DNA from 3 places in the Paenibacillus sp. MT86 genome. Region 1 is predicted to be linked to each of the others. Evidence: riboswitches for the same ligand, from Rfam matches in the RefSeq annotation. Region 1 holds a riboswitch; each other region holds the start of a gene.
The links. A riboswitch is a leader RNA that binds a small molecule or an ion and turns the genes downstream of it on or off. The one in region 1 is predicted to bind ZMP and ZTP.
Positions count from the first base shown of each region.

Region 1 (4,147 bases):
TGGATTCTGCGAACAACTGATGAATAACGGGAAGCAGCACTTCAAACTCCTTTTCGGAACGAGAATAATCCCCTTGGGCAGCTAATTGATACACACGAATAAAAGCCTCGGTATTCACATTGGCCGACGCTAAAATGCCCCCGGATGCACCATGACGCAGCATCTCATGAAAGCGGACATCGTCCCCGCATAGAACAGGCTTCGTATCGTATGGAGACAAGCTTCTCATAAGCTCCGTACTCGCAGTGCTGTCCTTCATTCCGATGACACCGGGGATCTCCATGATTCTTCGAATGACATCGACCGGTAAGGAAATTCCAGTGCGCGAAGGAACTTCGTACAAAATAACCGGTATCCCCACCTCCGCGACTTTGCAGAAATGTTGTATAATGCCCTCAATCGAAGGGCGGCTGTAATACGGCGTGACCACCAATACCGCGTCTGCCCCGATATGTCCTGCCCATTCCGTCCGCTTCATGCTGGAGAACGTATCGTTGGTACCCGTACCAATAATGACCGGCAATTGCCGCACGTCCAGACCTTTTCGCGTTTCCTCCACTACCTGAACGACCTCTTCCCAAGTTACCGTCGGCACCTCTCCGGTCGTACCGTTGATGATCAATCCTTGAATGTCATGGGATAACAAATTCTCCAAATAACGATGATAAGACGGAACATCCAATGCGTATTCATGTGAAAAGGGAGTGACCACCGGAACATAAATACCTCTCAAATCTTGCGGACTCAACATGATCTTTCCTCCATTTCATGAATTGTGGCTTTACTTTACCATGGGAATCGGGATCGGGGTTATCTATAATATTAGATAGTTATTATCAATATTATTGATGAGGAGAGAGCGATGGAACTGATCTATCTGCAAACCTTCAGGGAGGTTGCTGTTCGAAAGAGCTTTACTAAAGCTGCTGACGAATTGGGTTATGCACAATCCAGCGTTACCACCCAGATCCAGAAGCTGGAGAAGGAGTACGGCGTCAAGCTGTTTGAACGGTATGGTAGAGGCCTGCGCCTGACGAAGTCAGGGGAGGAGCTGTTCAAGTATGCTGTCCAAATGCTGGATCTGTTCCAGCAGTCTAAGGAAAAGCTGACGAAACAAGGCGGGGGCATCTTATCGATTGGAACGATCGATTCGCTTGCCGCATATTTTCTTCCATCCGTCCTTCATCGGCTAAGACAGGAGCATGAAGATCTTGCCATCCGCTTGCAAACGGATCGTGAAGATAGCATCGTCAGTAAGGTAAGAGAGGGCGAGTACGATCTCGGGCTTATTCTGGAGAACAAACCGGAAGACACTTCATTGAATTGGATCTCGATCCGGGAAGAGCCCCTCCATCTGATTGCCCATCCGGATCATCCGCTTCACAGGTTGCCCGTCATCGAGCTGGAGCATCTGGCTGATTACGAATGGATTATGACCGAGGATACTTGCAATTACCGAATCATGTTGGAAAAAGTGCTGCGCGCCGGCGGAGCTCCTGTTCGTATTGGTTTGGAATTGGGCAACCCCGAGGCAATCAAAAGATATCTCATGTCCGGTACCGGCATCTCCCTATTGCCGAGAATGGTAGCAGAGGAGGAAATCAAGAGGGGAGAGCTGGCGGTTCTTCCCTTTCAACACCCTGACATTCGACTGGACATCCAGATTGTCGTTCATCCTAAGAAATGGCTGTCACACTCGCTTCAGGATATGATCGAAATGTTGAAGTCTAAATCCTAAGGACGCAGGCTGATATTGCATTTAACGAAAATATTCAGTATCATTTATGTAACAATGTATAGGTTTATGTGTGACTGGCGTAGCATGGGGAACCATGAGGGAGCACATGAATGACAACGGCCGTACGCCTGGGCAGAGGTAAGGGAGTTTATTTCCCTTACCTCTTTATTATTTTCTTGGGCTTCTATCGTCTCTGAAACTATGAAAAGGGGATAAAACAACGATGTTCAAAACGAAAAAAATATTGCTGCTGGGATCCGGAGAACTAGGGAAAGAAGTCGTAATTGAAGCACAACGATTGGGTGTCCAAACCGTAGCCGTCGATCGTTATGCCGATGCTCCTGCCATGCACGTTGCCGATCACAGCCATGTGATCGATATGCTGGACGGAGAGAAGCTGCGCGCTATTATTGAGTTGGAAAAGCCGGACCTGATCGTTCCGGAGATTGAAGCGCTGGCTACTGCGGAGCTGGTGAAGCTGGAGGATGAGGGGTTTCGGGTGATTCCTACCGCCAGAGCCGCAAAGCTTACGATGGACCGTGAGGGGATCCGCCGGTTGGCATCAGAGGAGTTGGGTCTGCCGACTGCGGACTATCGATTTGCCGATACCTATGAGGAATTCAAGCAGTCTGTCCTGGACATGGGTTTTCCGTGCGTGATCAAACCGTTGATGAGCTCCTCCGGCAAAGGTCAAAGCGTGTGCCGTTCGGAAGGGGATATCGAGTCCTGCTGGAACATCGCCATGGAAGGCGGCCGCGTGCAGAACGGAAGGGTGATCATTGAGGAATTCATTTCATTCCAGTCGGAAATCACGCTTCTGACCGTCCGCTCCGTCAATGGAACAAGCTTCTGTGCGCCGATCGGGCATATTCAGGAAAGCGGAGATTATATCGAATCGTGGCAGCCGCACGACATGTCTGAAGCGCAAATCGAGGAAGCTAAATATATTGCGCGGAAGATTACCGACGAGCTTGGCGGATACGGCTTGTTCGGCGTTGAATTATTTTTGGCCGAGGATAAGGTGTACTTCAGCGAGGTATCCCCGCGTCCGCATGATACTGGGCTGGTTACGCTGGTCACGCAAAATCTATCCGAATTTGCGCTTCATGTCCGTGCCATTCTCGGGTTTCCGATACCAGAGATCGAATTGATCACGCCGGGAGCCAGCCGCCCCCTGAAAGCCGGCCGAGAGCTGGAAGACTATACGATTACAGGCGCCGATCAAGCGCTGGCCGTTCCGAATACGCAGCTTCGCATGTTCGGCAAACCGGTAACCAAGGTCGGAAGACGAGTAGCAGTCGCGCTGTCAACCGCCGGCGATGTCGAAGAAGCGCGGTCACGTGCGAAGCTGGCCTTGGATAAGCTTGCCGTCGAAGAGGCATAAACATCGGAATTCCATAGGGATATCACATGTCATCATGTTGAAAAGGCCAACCGAAATGACCGGTTGGCCTTTTCAGTTATAGAGAAATCAGGGATCCAAATCGGGTACAGACTCTTCTAATGACGAGTACTTGCTTTTAGTTTTGATTTCGGGAATAAATAGGGAGAAATTTATGTTCTTTCATGATAAGATACACAAGAATACAAACGACCCTCACCCATTATAATGTTTCCATTCGATGCGATAAGCGCTGTTTGAAGCATAATATTTCAAATAAATCTCTAGAGGAACGTTTATTGACGGCATAGGAGAATCTACATGAGAGACATGACGCAAGGAAGTCCGATCAAGCTGATTATCATGTTTACCATCCCGCTTTTGATCGGTAATATTTTTCAACAATTTTACAACATGGCGGACACCCTTATCGTGGGACGTACCATTGGCGTGAACGCACTTGCAGCCGTTGGCTCGACAGGCAGCATTTTGTTTTTTGTCATCGGCTTTGCCCAAGGCTTGACGGCTGGCTTGTCTATCATAACGGCACAGCGTTTTGGAGCTAAGGATATCGCAGGCGTCCGCAAAAGCGTGGGAACGAGTATATGGATCAGTCTGGTGTTCACGGTATTCCTCACCATCGTGAGCGTTATATTTACGAGACCCGTCCTCGTCATGATGAACACCCCTGCCGAAATTTTGGATGATGCGTATTCGTATCTGATCGTCATTAACTGGGGCGTCGGCGCGGCCGTTCTGTTTAATTTGCTGGCTAACCTGCTCCGCGCTCTCGGCGACAGCCGGACGCCGCTTCTCTTCCTGGTCGTTGCAAGCATTCTGAACATCGTGCTCGACCTCTTATTCATTCTCGTATTTAAGATGGGAGTCGCCGGAGCCGGACTTGCCACGGTTGTATCGCAGCTGTTCTCCTGCCTGCTCTGTCTGATCTACATTCATAAGAAGGTCCCGCTCCTTCAATTCAAGAATGCCGACTGGTCCATCGATTGGAAATTTATTCGCCAGCATAT
Region 1 is NZ_CM179499.1:2,806,172-2,810,318, forward strand. It holds gene dapA (4-hydroxy-tetrahydrodipicolinate synthase) at 1-751, opposite strand, end outside; gene AC3RCL_RS12480 (LysR family transcriptional regulator) at 863-1,738, shown strand; ZMP/ZTP riboswitch at 1,799-1,879, shown strand; gene purT (phosphoribosylglycinamide formyltransferase 2) at 1,962-3,122, shown strand; gene AC3RCL_RS12490 (MATE family efflux transporter) at 3,441-4,147, shown strand, end outside.

Region 2 (4,147 bases), 170 kb from region 1:
CAATAGCGATGCCTTGGTTCTGCCAAAACACCAGATCTTTCGAGGAAGTATGGTACCAGTATTTCAAGCCGTGAAACGTGCCCAGAGGAAACCATTGGTAAAACAAGTGATACTCTCCGTTGTAATAAGAAAATCCATTGGGATCATTCATCAGGCCCATGATGGGCTGCACGTGAAATTTTTGCCTCCATTCGCTCAATCGCACTTTCTTCCTTAAGGAGGAAAGCTCTTCGGGAGAAGCCTGATCCAGGCGTCGGTATTTCAGTTCTCTGTCCATATCTCTTCTCCTTATAAATAGGCTTCCTGAAAAATCAAGCAGATCGTGCTACGCGTGCACGCGAATAAATCCAACTGCAGTGGAACCGGTTCCAATCAAAGGTAAAAATAATGAACTCAGTTCCAATACCAAGCAAACACTCGGTTTGGAACCGGTTCCGTTATTTGAAGTATAAAATACCTAATTCAGATTGTCAACGCTTTCCCGATGAATCATCTCGCAATTCATGACCGTCAGGAAATCCACCGGCTCGTCGTTGACCAGCTTCATAATATGCTGTGCCGCGAGGTGGCCCGCTTGGAAATATCCATATTTCACCGTTGTTAACCCGGGATGAATCACCTCGGTTACGTCGTATCCGCCAAATCCGGTAACGGAAAGTTGGTCGGGAATAGGGATGCCTTTCATGTGCGCCGCTTTCATCACGCCCAGCGCAATGTTGTCCGTGGCGCAGACCACGGCCGTTGGCAGCGTTCGGTTCAGCTCAAACATGGAGCATGCCGTCTTCACACCATCCGACATCTTGAATCCACTCTCATAGAGAACCGCTTCCGCCTCTTCATACTCGCTTACCGCTTTGAGGAACCCTTCCTTCCGCTTGACTCCGACGGCTACGTCCTTTTCCGTCACCCCGATATAGGCAATTTGACGATGTCCCATCGACAGCACGTACCGGCCCATGTCATAACCTGCGGCATAATCGTTATAGATCATGCTGTGGACATGGTCATGCTGTTGTCCGAGCAGAATGACCGGAATGCCGATCTCTTGAATCGCGGCAAGATGTGTTTCCGTCACCTGCGTGGCGAACAGAATAATGCCTGATATTTTTTGTCTGGCGAGATCATACAGCGCTTCGATCTCCCTGGATAAATCCTGGCTTGCGTTGATGATCAGTAGCTGATATCCGTGTTTTCTTAATTCTTCGTCCATGCCGGCGACAGTCTGCGATGCGGAGAAGGAGTCCAGACGCGGCATAATGGTGCCGATCATGCTCGTTTTTTTCGCTTTCAGGCTTTGCGCAAAAGAATTCGGGATATAGCCGGTTTCCTGAATAACCTGCTCAATCTTGCGGCGTGTCGCATGACTGACGGATCCTCCGTTCAAGAAACGGGAGACCGTGCTTTTGGCAACTCCGGCTTTGTGGGCAATATCGGCGATCGTGTTCTTCATGCCAAGATCTCCGGAGCCGTTAGCAGCGCTGCATCGAACGGATCATTCTCTGGAGCTCCCTGTTGTCCCGCACAACAGGCCATGATTCGTATAAACATGAATCTCTCCCCTTCGTATTTCTCTTATTCCTAACTATACCATGACGTCCAGGGGTCCGTGAAATGGGGCTCCAAGCCTAGCATTGCATGGTCCATATTGGCTTCTATGTTCCAGGCTCTGGCATGAAATGAAAGATTCGAAGGGGATGATTCATGGGTGCAGCCTTGCTTCACGTGCAAGTAGTCAAGTGCATTCCCTTAAGCTTGGACGGTTCGCTCGGCCGATTCGACGGTATGCTTCAGCAAAGTCGCTATCGTCACGGGGCCGACGCCCGCCGGTACCGGCGTGATTGCGGAAGCCGCCTTGGCGCAGGCTTCGTAATCGCAGTCCCCGATATTCCCTTTATTGTAACCGGCGTCCAACACGACGGCACCCGGCTTGATCCAGTCCCCTTGAATGAAATTAGGCTTGCCTACGGCCGCAACCACAATATCCGCTTGGGACACAATCTCCCCAAGGTTCTTCGTTCTCGAATGGCAGATCGTAACCGTGGCGTTGCGATTGAGCAGCATCATCGATACCGGCTTGCCCAAAATCGGACTGCGTCCGACCACCACCGCATGCTTCCCTTCGATCGGCAAGCTGTAATAGTCCATAATCGCGATAATCGCCGCCGGCGTACATGACGGGTAATCGGCGAAACCAAACGCATTTTGCGAGAACCCGAGCGTGGTTACTCCATCCACGTCTTTTTTCATGTCGATGGCATCAAAAGCCGCCCGCTCATCGATATGGTGCGGTACCGGGTGCTGAAGCAGAATACCGTGGACGTCCGGATCCTCGTTCAGTGCTTGAATCGCGGCGATCAGCTCCTCCGTCGTTGTCGATGTCTCCAGCACTACTTTTTTGGATATGATGCCAAGCCGCTCGCACGCATTTCCCTTCATCCGCACATAGGTCGCCGAAGCAGGATCATCGCCAACCAGAATCGTTGCCAGACAAGGGGTTACCCCTTGCTGTTTCAATTCCTGTACCTTCACCGCCAGCTTTGCCTTGATATCATCGGATACTTTTTTTCCATCCAAAATTACGGGTTCCTTACTCATGCTAATCCGCTCCTTCGCCATTGTATTAAAAAACATAAAGAGGCAAGGCGACTCGAACGTCTCCTTACCTCTTGCCCAGGCGTACGGCATATGATCCCATGTGCTCCCTCTTGGTAACCCAAGCTACGCCAGTAACACATGGATAACTTTTTTTAATATATCACGACTTTGGACTTCGCGCCACCGGCTATGCGGCCGCCCTTTAATCGTAAAGTTTTTGATTTGTTGCCTGAAATCACGTATGTTGCCGATGGTACAAGCATAGAATGTCCTAAGAACAATTCGTTCCAGGAGGCCTTGATGAGATATCCGGCGATCTTCAAAATGCTGCCCTTTATACTGCCGCTTGTGTTCGTGATTCCGGTCTTGACGATATGGCTGCAGAAGGACTTAAACCCCATACCCAGCCAAGACCTGCAGCAGGTTAAAACCGTCTTCACGGGCATCTTCCTTGAGGCACTTCCTTTCATTTTGCTTGGAGTGCTGCTGTCGTCCCTTCTGCAGCTGTTCGTAAAAGAGCAATGGGTGCGGCGTCTCACGCCGAAGAATCCGATGGTTGGCGTCCTGTTCGCTTCCATGCTCGGCATCCTGTTTCCCATCTGCGAATGCGGGATGATCCCGGTCGTTCGCAGGTTGATGCTGAAGGGGATGCCCGCCTATATCGCCGTCACCTTTATCCTCAGCGGTCCTATTCTGAATCCCATTGTATTCGCATCAACGATCATGGCCTTCCGTTCGCATCCCGAAGTGACGATCGGACGAATGGGACTGGCTTTTGCAGTCGCGGTGACGACGGGTTTGCTCGTTTATGTTTTTTCAAGAAGCAGCCCCCTGAAGCGTTCCTTTCAAGAGTTCGCCGAACAGGGCTCCAGCAAGGGGGAACGTTTGTTGCATGAGCATCCCAAAACCTGGAGAAGCATGTTTGTCCACGCCGGAGACGAGCTGATCGAGATGTGCAAATATTTAGTCCTGGGCGCTTTCCTGACGGCCTGCATCCAATCCTTCATTCCGAGGGAGGAGCTGCTGGCTCTGGGGAACGGTCCTGCCGCCTCCTATCTGTTCATGATGGGATTTGCCTTCATCCTGTCCCTCTGCTCAACTTCGGACGCCTTCGTGGCATCGGCATTCACGCACACCTTTACCGTCGGCCCGCTGGTTTCCTTCCTGGTTCTCGGCCCGATGCTGGATTTCAAAAGCCTGCTCATGCTGTCGGCTACCTTCAAGACCAAATTCGTGATCGGCTTAAGCCTGCTGGTGATTACGCTTGTCTTTATCGGCTCTGTAGCCGTCAACGCGCTATTCGGCGGTTAGGTGTAGTAAACAAACTGGAGTGGCAATACACGAAAACGGTTGGAATAACGGCACCTTCAGGCTGTTATGCCTTCGGATATCCACTTGAGATTGGAGGTGTTCGGGACGTGAAGCCCCGTCTGAGCCTGCGAAGCCACTATATACTGCGATCGCTGCTTATCGCAGCTCTGGCCGCCTATATCATGCATCTGAACGCATCAAATTCGCTGGACTATTACTTGGCTCCCCATATGCAGACCCT
Region 2 is NZ_CM179499.1:2,636,878-2,641,024, reverse strand. It holds gene AC3RCL_RS11680 (glycoside hydrolase family 32 protein) at 1-277, opposite strand, end outside; gene AC3RCL_RS11675 (LacI family DNA-binding transcriptional regulator) at 458-1,450, opposite strand; gene AC3RCL_RS11670 (bifunctional 5,10-methylenetetrahydrofolate dehydrogenase/5,10-methenyltetrahydrofolate cyclohydrolase) at 1,747-2,595, opposite strand; ZMP/ZTP riboswitch at 2,662-2,741, opposite strand; gene AC3RCL_RS11665 (permease) at 2,896-3,906, shown strand; gene AC3RCL_RS11660 (TIGR03943 family putative permease subunit) at 4,014-4,147, shown strand, end outside.
Region 2: it holds a riboswitch for ZMP and ZTP, as region 1 does, so the genes downstream of both, AC3RCL_RS11670 (bifunctional 5,10-methylenetetrahydrofolate dehydrogenase/5,10-methenyltetrahydrofolate cyclohydrolase) here and purT (phosphoribosylglycinamide formyltransferase 2) in region 1, are expected to answer to the same signal.

Region 3 (4,147 bases), 3.3 Mb from region 1:
GACGCGGTGTCGGCACGCATCGCGGCCGAGCTCGAGGCGGCGGCCCGGCGCGGGGAGGTGACCGGCGTGCTGTCGTTCGACGAGCACATCGGTCGCTACCGCGCGGACGTTGCCGTCTCGCTCGGCAGCCTGGCCGCGCCGGAGGAAGCGGCCCGCCGGCTGTACGCCGGCCTGCGCCGCTTCGATGAAGAAGGCGCGACTTTCATCCTGGCCGAAGCGTGCCCGGAGCAGGGGCTTGGCGCAGCCGTCATGAACCGGCTGCTGAAGGCCGCGGGACATCACATCGTCCACGTCAATGCCGATGCCGATTGAACGGTTTTAGCATGATTTCCCCCTTGTCCGCATATGGTGTACAAGACCATGGGACTTGGGGGAATGGGGATGTTGGAGGCGTCTGTCCAATCGGGACAGCTTGCGGCGATTCTGCTGATGGCGGTTGCACTCGGGCTAGACGCATTTTCGCTTGGCATCGGAGTCGGAATGAGAGGCGGCATGCGTTTAGGCCATATGCTGGCCATCAGCTTCATGATCGCATTGTTTCACATGCTTATGCCGCTGGCGGGCTTATTTGCCGGCCGCTATGTAGGCATGCTGCTGGGGCACGTCACAGGGTTTGCGGCAGGCGGGCTGCTCCTCCTGCTGGGTGGACATATGCTGTACAATGCCTGGCAGGGTGGCGAAGGTCAGCGAATTCATCCTACCGCGTTCTTGGGCATGCTGCTGTTTTCGCTCAGCGTCAGCATCGACTCCTTCTCGGTAGGCGTTTCGCTCGGGATGTTCGTGGATGATGTGCTGCTGATCGTGATCTCCTTCGGTGTCGTGGGCGGTTTGCTGTCCATTCTCGGCCTGCTGCTCGGCCGTCAGGCGAGCAACAAGCTGGGAGAGTACGGCGAAATGCTGGGCGGACTGATTTTGATCATCTTTGGCGTGATGTTTATCTTTTGACGCAATATTTGTTACAATAATCCCAAAACAACCTATCAACGGGGAGGTACGGGACCGTGAAAAATATATTGTTTGTCTGCACGGGGAATACGTGCCGCAGCCCAATGGCGGAAGGGATGCTGCGCAAGCTCGCCAAACAGCGGGGCATTCCGCTGGAAACGCAATCCGCCGGCGTCTCGGCCGTAGACGGCATGCCGGTATCCCGTCATGCGGAATCGATACTGCGGGACCAGGATATTCAAGATCGCTTGGTATCTAAGCCGCTGACCGCGAATCTGGTGGAATGGGCAGACCTGATTCTGACGCTGACCCAGTCGCATAAGCAGTATGCGATTCGGCAGTTCCCGCATGCCGCCGACAAGATGCACACGCTGAAGGAGTTTGTGGAGGATGACCGGCGGGTGCTGGATGATCTGCGGGAGCAGGACAGCCTGTACGCGACGCTCGAGCTGGCCAGATCGCTGGGCCGCGATGTCAGCGACCGCGACCGGGAGCGTCTGATCGAGCTGCGCCAGCGCATTCCGAGCTTCGATATCTCCGATCCTTTCGGCGGCTCGCGGGAGGAATACGAGGCGACGGCGGCGGAGATTCGGACGGCGCTCTTCCGCCTGCTGGACAAGCTGGAAGCGGATCAGCATAAATAGGATCGGGTTCCACGGAAGCGAAGAGTGAATCTGGATCCGGGCTCAATCTGGCTAAAAAAGCCGCTTGCCTTTCGCAGGGTATTGCTTTAAGATGAAGGTGAAAAACATGAATCCGATGTAACTGGCGACGAAGTGGATGAAACCACGATGGAGCATCGGAATATACGGCCGGTCGCCTGGGCAAAGAGCATTTGGAGCACAATACGTGCGCCGACTGCTCTTTTTTCGTCTTTTGCGTGGAGTTTGGGTTATAATGAAACAAGCTAAAACGCAAAAGCGAACATTCGAGGGGGTTTTTCATAGATGAAAATTGCATTGGGTACCGATCATGCCGGCATTCGTCTGAAAGAGGAGATCGTGGAGGTCATTCGGGGTCTTGGACACGAGGTGGAGGATCTTGGCTGCGGCTGTTCCGATTCCGTGGATTATCCCGATTACGCGCTTCCGGTGTGCGAGAAGGTGGTCTCGGGTGAAGCGGATCGGGGCATTCTGATCTGCGGAACGGGAATCGGCATGAGCATTGCCGCCAACAAGGTGCCGGGCATCCGCTGCGCGCTGACGCATGATGTATTTTCGGCCAAAGCCACGCGTGAGCATAATGACAGCAACGTGATTGCGCTGGGCGAGCGCGTCGTCGGCCCCGGGCTTGCTGCCGAGATCGTCAGCGCATGGCTGACAACGAATTTCAGCCAGGGCGAACGCCATGTCGGCCGCGTGAACAAGATCAAGGCCATCGAGGAGCGTTACCTGAAGAGCGAATCGCGATAGGTCAACGCGTAAAGCTGCTGCGGTTATTGCGTATGGAATGAAGCATCTTCTGTGAAAAAAATCATCGGGAGGACTGTGACATGACGGATATCTCCAAGGTTTCCTTGAGCGAACAGACGGCGCGGATCGTCCGCGAACTGGCCGAAGCGGCAGCCTTAGGACCGGGCAAGGTGCTGGTCATCGGAGCCAGCACCAGTGAAGTGGTCGGACGCCGGATCGGCACAGGCGGCGCTCTTGAAACGGCGCAGCAGCTTCTTCAGGGCATTGCCGAGGTTCAAGCGGAATTCGGCTTCGCTGTAGCCTACCAATGCTGTGAGCATTTGAACCGGGCGCTTGTCATGGAGCGGGGACTGCTTGAAGAGCTGCGCCTGACGGAAGTGGCGGCTGTACCGATTCCGGGGGCGGGAGGCTCCATGGCCTCGGCGGCGTATCGGAGTATGAAGGAGCCCTGCCTTGCGGAATCCATTGAGGCCCATGCGGGCGTCGATATCGGCGAGACGCTGATCGGCATGCATTTGCGAAGAGTGGCGGTTCCGTTCAGGCCGAGCGAGCGTTATATCGGCGATGCGCGCGTAACGGCGGCTTACACCCGGCCGAAGCTGATCGGCGGAGAACGCGCCGTGTACCGGCTTGAGCAGCGGGATGATTCCAAGCTGTGCGATTGAATCGAATGAGAACTCACTTTTAAGAGGTTGTTCAAAAAGTCCGCTTTTGATCACGAAGTGAATCAGGAAGTGGGCTCGGCATCGAATCTTGAATTCAGCCGGGCCTTCCGGTGCTCACGTACCCACAACGTACGCTCCGCTCCTCACTTCCTAGCTTCATCCAACCTTCTCGGTGCTGAAAACCGACCTTTTTGAACACGTACTTTTAAGTAATTTTGTAAATTTGTAGTTTAAACTTTGCAGAAAAAAATAACGATTGATTATGGGAGGATATGAACATGATGGAACATTTGCGGAAGAATGACCCGGCTGTATTGGAAGCGATGGATTTGGAACTGAAGCGTCAACGCAGCAACATCGAGCTGATTGCCTCCGAGAACATTGTCAGCGAAGCGGTTATGGAAGCCATGGGGACGGTGCTGACGAATAAATATGCGGAAGGCTACCCTGGCAAGCGCTATTACGGCGGCTGTGAGCGTGTGGATATCGTGGAGGATATCGCCCGTGACCGCGCGAAGGAATTGTTCGGTGCCGAGCATGCCAACGTTCAGCCGCACTCCGGCGCCCAAGCGAACATGGCGGTGTATTTGGCTGCGCTCAAGCCTGGAGATACCGTGCTCGGCATGAACCTGGCCCACGGCGGCCATTTGACTCACGGAAGCCCGGTTAACGCGTCCGGCCTTCTGTACAATTTCGTTGCATACGGCGTGCAGGAAGACACGTTCCTTATCGATTACGACGAAGTCCGCAAAGCGGCTTTCAAACACCGTCCTCGTCTGATCGTGGCGGGTGCAAGTGCATATCCTCGCATCATTGATTTCGAGAAGCTTGCTGCCATCGCGAACGACGTAGGCGCATTGTTCATGGTCGATATGGCTCATATTGCGGGTCTTGTTGCCGCGGGTCTTCACCCGAATCCGGTTCCGCATGCCCATTTCGTAACCACCACGACGCACAAGACCCTTCGCGGACCTCGCGGCGGCATGATTCTGTGCAAGAAGGCATGGGCACAGGCGATCGACAAAGCGGTGTTCCCAGGCTCCCAGGGCGGACCGCTCATGCATGTCATTGCTTCCAAGGCCGTTGCGCTTGGCGAAGCATTGGATCCGTCCTTCAAGACGTATG
Region 3 is NZ_CM179499.1:6,511,719-6,515,865, reverse strand. It holds gene AC3RCL_RS29765 (L-threonylcarbamoyladenylate synthase) at 1-312, shown strand, start outside; gene AC3RCL_RS29760 (manganese efflux pump MntP) at 382-945, shown strand; gene AC3RCL_RS29755 (low molecular weight protein arginine phosphatase) at 1,002-1,589, shown strand; ZMP/ZTP riboswitch at 1,697-1,778, shown strand; gene rpiB (ribose 5-phosphate isomerase B) at 1,893-2,357, shown strand; gene AC3RCL_RS29745 (TIGR01440 family protein) at 2,438-3,022, shown strand; gene glyA (serine hydroxymethyltransferase) at 3,301-4,147, shown strand, end outside.
Region 3: it holds a riboswitch for ZMP and ZTP, as region 1 does, so the genes downstream of both, rpiB (ribose 5-phosphate isomerase B) here and purT (phosphoribosylglycinamide formyltransferase 2) in region 1, are expected to answer to the same signal.